Linked DNA regions of Methanosarcina acetivorans C2A. The main gene of each other region encodes a partner of the protein of the gene in region 2 in a complex. Links are inferred from orthologs where the notes say so. Each region holds a gene or a part of one and is shown on either strand. Other genes may lie near its edges.

Region 1 (3,147 bases), 4.3 Mb from region 2 along the record:
ACGGTCTAACAGGACTTGTAAGTTATTTTACTTCTGACCTGCACTCACTTCTTATCTTGAGGTTCATACAGGGCATAGGGGTAGCAGGGATGATGTCTTTGCCCATGTTGGTCATAGCGGATGTGTACAAAGACCATAAAAGTTTGTATGCCATGAATAAGGTTAGTATGGCTCTTGCCATTGGCTCGGTATCTGCCCCTCTTATAGGCGGAGGACTTGCAAATTTGGGGTGGAACTATCCATTCCTTTTCTATGTACTTTCACTTCCGCTTGCTTTTGTTGTGATGTTCTTCCTTCCAGAGACAAGGGTCCAGAGGGACAATGTCAGTCACAAAGGCATATTAGATGGGTTTACAGCACTCAAGGAAATGAGAATATTATACACGGTATTCCTGAGCTTTGCGGTCTTCTTTATACTATATTCAGTTCTCACCTACGTCCCCTTTATGCTTAAGAATGTATTAAGTTATACTGCAAAGGAATCCGGACTTATACTGGCTTTTCAGGGAATAGCTATCATTTTGATGGTCCCGCGTGTGAAGACTCTAGCTAGTAAGCATTCAACGATACTAATTATTGCTATTGGTTTTGCACTTGATGGACTGGCAATATTTTCGATTTCGTTTGCGTATTCTATTGTCACGGTTCTTCTTTTAATATTGCTATTCGGAGCAGGTTTTGGGCTCTCTCAAACCGCAATTGATGCACAGATAGTCCAGATCGCCCCTTCAGAATCAAAAGGCGGTGTGTTATCTATTCACAACACAATGAAATATATTGGGCAGAGTCTTTCTCCCATCTTACTTGGTGTAGTCCTGGCACATTTTGATCTTGAGACGGTTTTCATTGTATCAGGTTCTTTTGGGTTGCTTGTTGCTCTGATGACATATTTAATGAAGAAGATTTTTGAAAACTCAGGTGAGGAACGCATAAGAGAGAATAAAATATCGTTGTCACATCAATAATTTGTTGATTGTTAGATGATGCAATGCAAAATACAGGATTCTGGCGAGAAAGGAAAAAAGCTCGAACTTGATACAAAAAAGATAGCTTTGGAGTGGGAGAATATTTTCTTCTCGCTGGTGCTGGTGTATGCTATCTCAACTGTTTTTAAACTGGTTATGGGGATTTCACCGATCATATGAATAGCAAAAAAAATACTATATTGAAAAATTAATCTCCGGAAATGGAGACATATTTTGTAACAATTAAGATAGATTTAAAAGGCTACCTGAATTGTTACTTAAAAACACGAACAATTTCGGGATAAAACACTAAAATAATAATTTAAGTTGCCCAGGCACGAAAACCGAAATAATTAGTAGTCTGCCCGGACGGCATCTTTGAAATAAAAAGCTTAAACCTCATACTTTTTCTGAGAAGGCGAGGTTTCCGCTGATTTTCTTTATCTTTACTTTTACCACGTCGCCTTTTGCGGCTCCGGGCACGAAGACTGTGTACTTATCAATTTTTGCTATCCCGTCACCTTTGGACCCAACGGCATCTATCCGGAGTTCGTAGGTTCCGCCTTCTTCGATAGCATCCCTGACAACCACGTTACTTACCTTTCTCTTTTTGACAGGCCTGTGAGCTCCGCAGGCAGAACATTTCAGGACAAGCACCCTGTCCACCCTGACAAGCTGGGTATCCGGGCGTCCGCATTCCGAACACATGACGTATTCGTCAACATATGCCTGAATATTATCTGAAATCTGAGCTCTCGTAAACCTGCCCTGGAAGACTGCACGTGTGCCTTCTATCTTCCCTGCAGTCCCCAGTTCCCTGGTGAGATATTTCATCAGGTGGTCAGGGTCCCGGTTAAGGGTGTCTGCAATATTCCCGAAGTTATCCAGAATTGTGGTTTTTCCTTCGGAAAAGAGTTTGGGTTCAGGGATTACGAATCGAGCATCGGTAGTCTCTGTGTCCGGCATCTTTGCCATTGCACGGTTCAAAAGCTCTTCGTAATCATACATTCTTTAGACTCCCTTGCAATTTTACGGCTTCTTCCCGATTACTGTACCAGTTCTGCGCCTTCATCGACAACGATTCTGCAAGGGGTAGGCAGCTTCTGTCCGGCGTGCCAGAGAGCTTCCTTTGCAGCCTTGAAGTTCTGCTTCTCAACGGCTACTGTAAAGATCTTCTGCATCGGTTTTACCCTTGCTGCGGTACCGACATTCTTTCCAAAAGCCCTGCGCATTCCACTGGACACACGGTCTGCTCCGGCGCCTGTTGCCTGCTTGTTTTCCCTGATTACTTCGTGGGGGTAAACACGGAGCTTCATGTAAAAGCCCATTTTTCCTGTGTCAGCTACAAGGTGCCTGTTTGCCGTGATACGGGCTGCTTCAAGTGCAGTATGCCTGATCTGGCATTTTTCTTCTACGATCAGGGAAATTTTTACAGGGAAACTTGTGTTTGCTTTGTCTCCCATATCATAGTGAATAACCTGGCTTCCGGGAACACCGCCCATGTATTTTCTTCTGGTAAATGAGCGCTGTCTCACGTTTCTATACATACTTCCTGGCTTTCGTACCATTAGTTTGATTCTCCTGAAAATGATGATTTTGATAAAATTTTGAGTGGAACCTTTTTCCACTTATAACCCATTTATAAGCGTTTGCTTCAAGTTTACGAAAAAACTGTCTGGCAAACCGTTGAGTATGGAGATATGTGCATATAGAGATACCTGCCTGTATTTACATTTATCTGTAAATCTGCCCTCACGGGTTCCGGCAGGAAACTTCTGTGTCCCCGGGTTCTCCGATAGGGAATTTCGTATCTGAAACTCTACAGTTCCTGAAATTTTATATATCCCGGGCTTAGGTGACTTACTCCCTACTACTTAGTGGTTTATAAGTTTTATTGATGGTTCCGGGTATTTCTCTAAAAATCCTGCAAGAAGCCCGAAGCAGCCTGAAAGCATCATACTCCCGAAAGGTGCGGCAAAATGCAGCTTTTTTGAAATTTCCTGCCTGACTTCCGAGTCCGGGAGCTTTTCAAGCATCTCCCTCTTCGGGCCGGTAACCATTATCGAGCTCACCTGTTCAAAGCCGCAGACTTCCTTTATATAAGCTCCATGTCCTCCGTCATCAAAGACTTCCTCAAAGCCAAGGGCCCCGTCGGCAAGCCGGATAATGTAGTCCTGAAGCT
Region 2 (3,255 bases):
CACTCCATTCTTCCGCAAGGTCCGAAGTTCCACAAACAGGACAGGTTTGCCCCTCCAGGACCCTCAAGCAGTGTCGACAGACTTTTTCTGACATTGCAAATCCTCTTTTTTGCCTTCTTTTTTATTCAGGCAGCCTCTTTGCCTGGGGCTTCCTGAGGCTGCTTCTTCCTGCGGGCTTCTTCGAGCCACTGCAGTTTCCCTAGAGCAGTCTGGCGCATGGTAAGCCCTATCTTGCTTTCCTTTGGTTCCCTTTCATTGATACTGACTGCAACAATTCTGGCTCTGACATGGTCCCCTTCGGCAATTGATTTGCCTCCGTTTTTAGTGACCAGCCTTGCATTTTTGGCATCATAAGAAATAAAGTCGTCAGTAATCTGGCTGACGTGGAGCAGCCCGTCCATCGGACCCATTCCAACGAAAACTCCAAAGCCAACAGCTTCCACGACCTCTCCTTCAATAATCTCCTGGAGCTCCGGAATGAACATTATGGCTTCGAATGTCACATCATAGTACACAGCCCCGTCTCCTACGAGAATATGTCCTTCTCCGACCTCGTCGATATTGTAAACAGCGACAAGGGAGCCAAGCTTTTTGTCAACCTGTCCTTCAAGTTTTTCCCGTAACGCGTTTTTAATGGTAGGCATTATTTCTTCCCCGAGAAGGGTGGGAGGAATGCGAACAGTATCAATGAGCTTCATTAATTTATACATCTGCTAATCACCCTAAATTTAATCAATGGAACTGCTGCCCGGAAATGTCCGGTGGGTTTCAGACAATATCAAGTCTGTTTTTCTGGCGCAGAGACACGGTTTGGATCCCGTTTTCGGCAAGTCTGCGCTTCAACCCTATATCATTTGTCAGAACAGCCGCTTCCATCTCGCCCGCGAGCCTGAGAATCACATCATCCGCAGGTCCCGTTCCGGCTATTCGTTCGCACCTGTCCATCATGGACCTGGCAACCTTTGCGGCCGTTCTGTTTGAACCTTTTTCCCGCTTTATGAGTTTTTCGATTTCAAATACAACAGCTTCAGGCACATAGAACTCATTAAAACCCAGCCTTTTCAGTTCTTCGAAAATATCCACTCCGAACTGGACAGGGATCATGAACCCGTTAGTATCGATTATGATTTTCAACTCTTTATTACCCCTACTCCAATGAGCCGCCAGCGGGAATCGATTCTCCTGCTAATAGCAACCATAGCTCCGACGGCTGCGCTTATCGGGCGCTTGAGTGCCACCTGAGCTTCATTTTTCCTGGCACTTGTAACGATCCCTACGGTCGTTGCAGTCCCTATATTGAGCATAAGGGGTTCACTGGTCTTGATTTCATTTATCTTTTCTTCCCTTGTAACTCCCACAACCCTGTCGAGCAGGTGAAGTTCCATGACAAACTGGTGCCTGGTCTCAGGCAGGGTGCCTGGGACGCCTGCGATCTGTCCGGTTAAAGAGTCGCCTTTCGTCAGGGTGGGGTCAAGGTAAGTTCCGACAGCCAGAAGCCCACCCGGAGTTGCTTCCTCTACCTTTGTCGGACCTGCATAAATGGATGAAATCGTTGTCACGATAGGAATCCATTTGGTGCTGCCTTCTGTTGTGACTTTTATTCCGGGTCTTATCTCGAGCTCGTCCCCGGGGTGAAGTACGCCTTCCGTAAGGGTGCCTCCGATAACTCCTCCGCGGATTTCATCGATTGAGGCTCCGGGCTTGTTAATGTCAAAAGATCGGGCGATCAACATGCTGGCAGGCTTATCCACTTTGTGTACAGGGGTCGGGATCTGGGTTTCCAGGGCATCGATCAGGACATCAATGTTAATATTCTGCTGGGCAGAAATAGGGATTATAGGCGCGTTTTCGGCAACCGTGCCCTTAACAAATTCCTTTATCTGGTGGTAGTTCTCGACAAGCTTTTCCCTTGATACGAGGTCAATTTTATTCTGGACTATAACAATGTTTTTAATTCCTATGATGTCCAGAGCCATCAGGTGTTCTTTTGTCTGGGGCTGCGGACATTCTTCATTTGCAGCAATTACAAGCACTGCTCCATCCATAATCGCAGCACCGGAAAGCATTGTTGCCATAAGTGTTTCGTGCCCCGGGGCATCTACAAAGGACACTATCCTGTGTTCTTCCGTTTTTTCTCCACAGTTGGGGCAGGTCTTCTCCACAGTATAACATTGAGGAGCAGGGCATTTCGGGCATTTCATGAATGGGGAATCGGCATATCCCAATCTTATCGAAATCCCTCTTTTTACTTCTTCACTATGCGTATCCGTCCACACACCGGATAAAGCTTTGACAAGTGTGGTTTTTCCATGGTCGACATGGCCTACCATGCCGATATTAACACAGGGCTGACTCAAGTTGTAGTTTCCTCCAGTAGAGTGAAGATAATCTGATATAAGGCAGGTATTTTTTCCGAAATCTGTGCCTCCAGGGATTTTAACTCCGGGGTCTGCAGATTTCAATTCTAAATCCAGTCTAATTCTTAATTTTCATTATGTGATCCTTGGTTCTATATAAGCTGTAGATTAAGCGGGATTTTACAGGAACGGGTTTTACATGAGCCCGAATCCCTTCGGGCAAATCCTGAATTTACAGGCTGAAAGCCCGGAAAAGTTTTTTCATTAAATTTCTGGTTATACGTGAATTTCGCAGATTAGGATTATACTTTTAAAGTTTACGGTATCCTGCACAACTCATACTACTAATGCCGGAAAGCCTTAATAAATTTATGTGACGATCATATCAAGTTTCTCAAGCTCCAGAGCGCGCCTGATCTCAAAGGCAAGCCTTCTGCCCGTACTCATCGGCCTTCTCCAGAGGGAGTTGCCGTAGGAATGCCCGACTGACATGTGCACGTTGGTCCCGCCGCCGACTCTCGGGGCCACATCATAAATATAGAAATTCAGGTCCTTGTCCACACAGGTCTGCAGGCAGAAAGGTCCTATAATTCCGGGGGCGTAATGCTCTTGAGTGGCTTTCACATACTTTTCTCCCATTTCGAATACCTTTTCAAGGAGAGACTCACGAAGAGTTGCCGAGTTGTGCCCGCAGACCGTGTATTCCGGAGTGAGCTGGTGCGGGGCAAGAGCCATCTGCTGGGGAGCAGGGAGCCTTACATGCCCGTCAAGGCTGGTCTCAAAGCGCCAGTCAATGCCAAGGAGTTCCAGTTTGCTCATTTTTGGCTCTATAGGGGAGTAGAACATATCAAGGTTGAACACAGGGCCTATAATATACCGCTCGATCCTGGCATTTTCA

Evidence for each region.
Region 1: the proteins of MA_RS19225 (region 2) and MA_RS00985 are in contact, whole or in part, in a crystal structure (PDB 2QMU), measured with the Saccharolobus solfataricus proteins. The link is inferred for Methanosarcina acetivorans C2A from one-to-one orthologs. Residues at the interface, in WP_009988771.1 of Saccharolobus solfataricus: Trp33, Pro65, Glu66, Gln148, Val151, Asp152, Val154, Ser155, Lys156, Ala159, Leu160, Tyr163, Arg164, Lys167, Ile180, Ile181, Pro182, Val183, Ser184, Leu186, His187, Ile189, Asn190, Asp192, Ser193; in WP_231918336.1 of Saccharolobus solfataricus: Met1, Leu2, Arg4, Leu5, Tyr6, Lys8, Leu9, Pro10, Ile106, Lys108, Lys109, Glu110, Lys111.

What each region holds. Positions count from the first base shown.
Region 1 is NC_003552.1:214,484-217,630, forward strand. What follows is about bases 170-2,987. They hold MA_RS00985 (translation initiation factor IF-2 subunit beta), read right to left. Parts: upstream 1,974-2,987; coding sequence 1,365-1,973; downstream 170-1,364. Other genes in these bases: MA_RS00980 (MFS transporter), read left to right, coding at 170-965; MA_RS00990 (50S ribosomal protein L16), read right to left, coding at 2,012-2,533; MA_RS00995 (DUF1786 domain-containing protein), read right to left, coding at 2,840-2,987. Also shown: more of MA_RS00980, read left to right, coding at 1-169; more of MA_RS00995, read right to left, coding at 2,988-3,147. UniProt on the Methanocaldococcus jannaschii protein: eIF-2 functions in the early steps of protein synthesis by forming a ternary complex with GTP and initiator tRNA.
Region 2 is NC_003552.1:4,547,388-4,550,642, reverse strand. Bases 245-3,170 are described here. They hold MA_RS19225 (translation initiation factor IF-2 subunit gamma), read right to left. Parts: upstream 2,358-3,170; coding sequence 1,131-2,357; downstream 245-1,130. Other genes in these bases: MA_RS19220 (formate--phosphoribosylaminoimidazolecarboxamide ligase family protein), read right to left, coding at 2,727-3,170; MA_RS19230 (PIN domain-containing protein), read right to left, coding at 769-1,134; MA_RS19235 (DNA-directed RNA polymerase), read right to left, coding at 245-710. Outside these bases: transcription elongation factor subunit Spt4, read right to left, coding at 1-94; more of MA_RS19235, read right to left, coding at 126-244; more of MA_RS19220, read right to left, coding at 3,171-3,255. UniProt on the Methanocaldococcus jannaschii protein: eIF-2 functions in the early steps of protein synthesis by forming a ternary complex with GTP and initiator tRNA.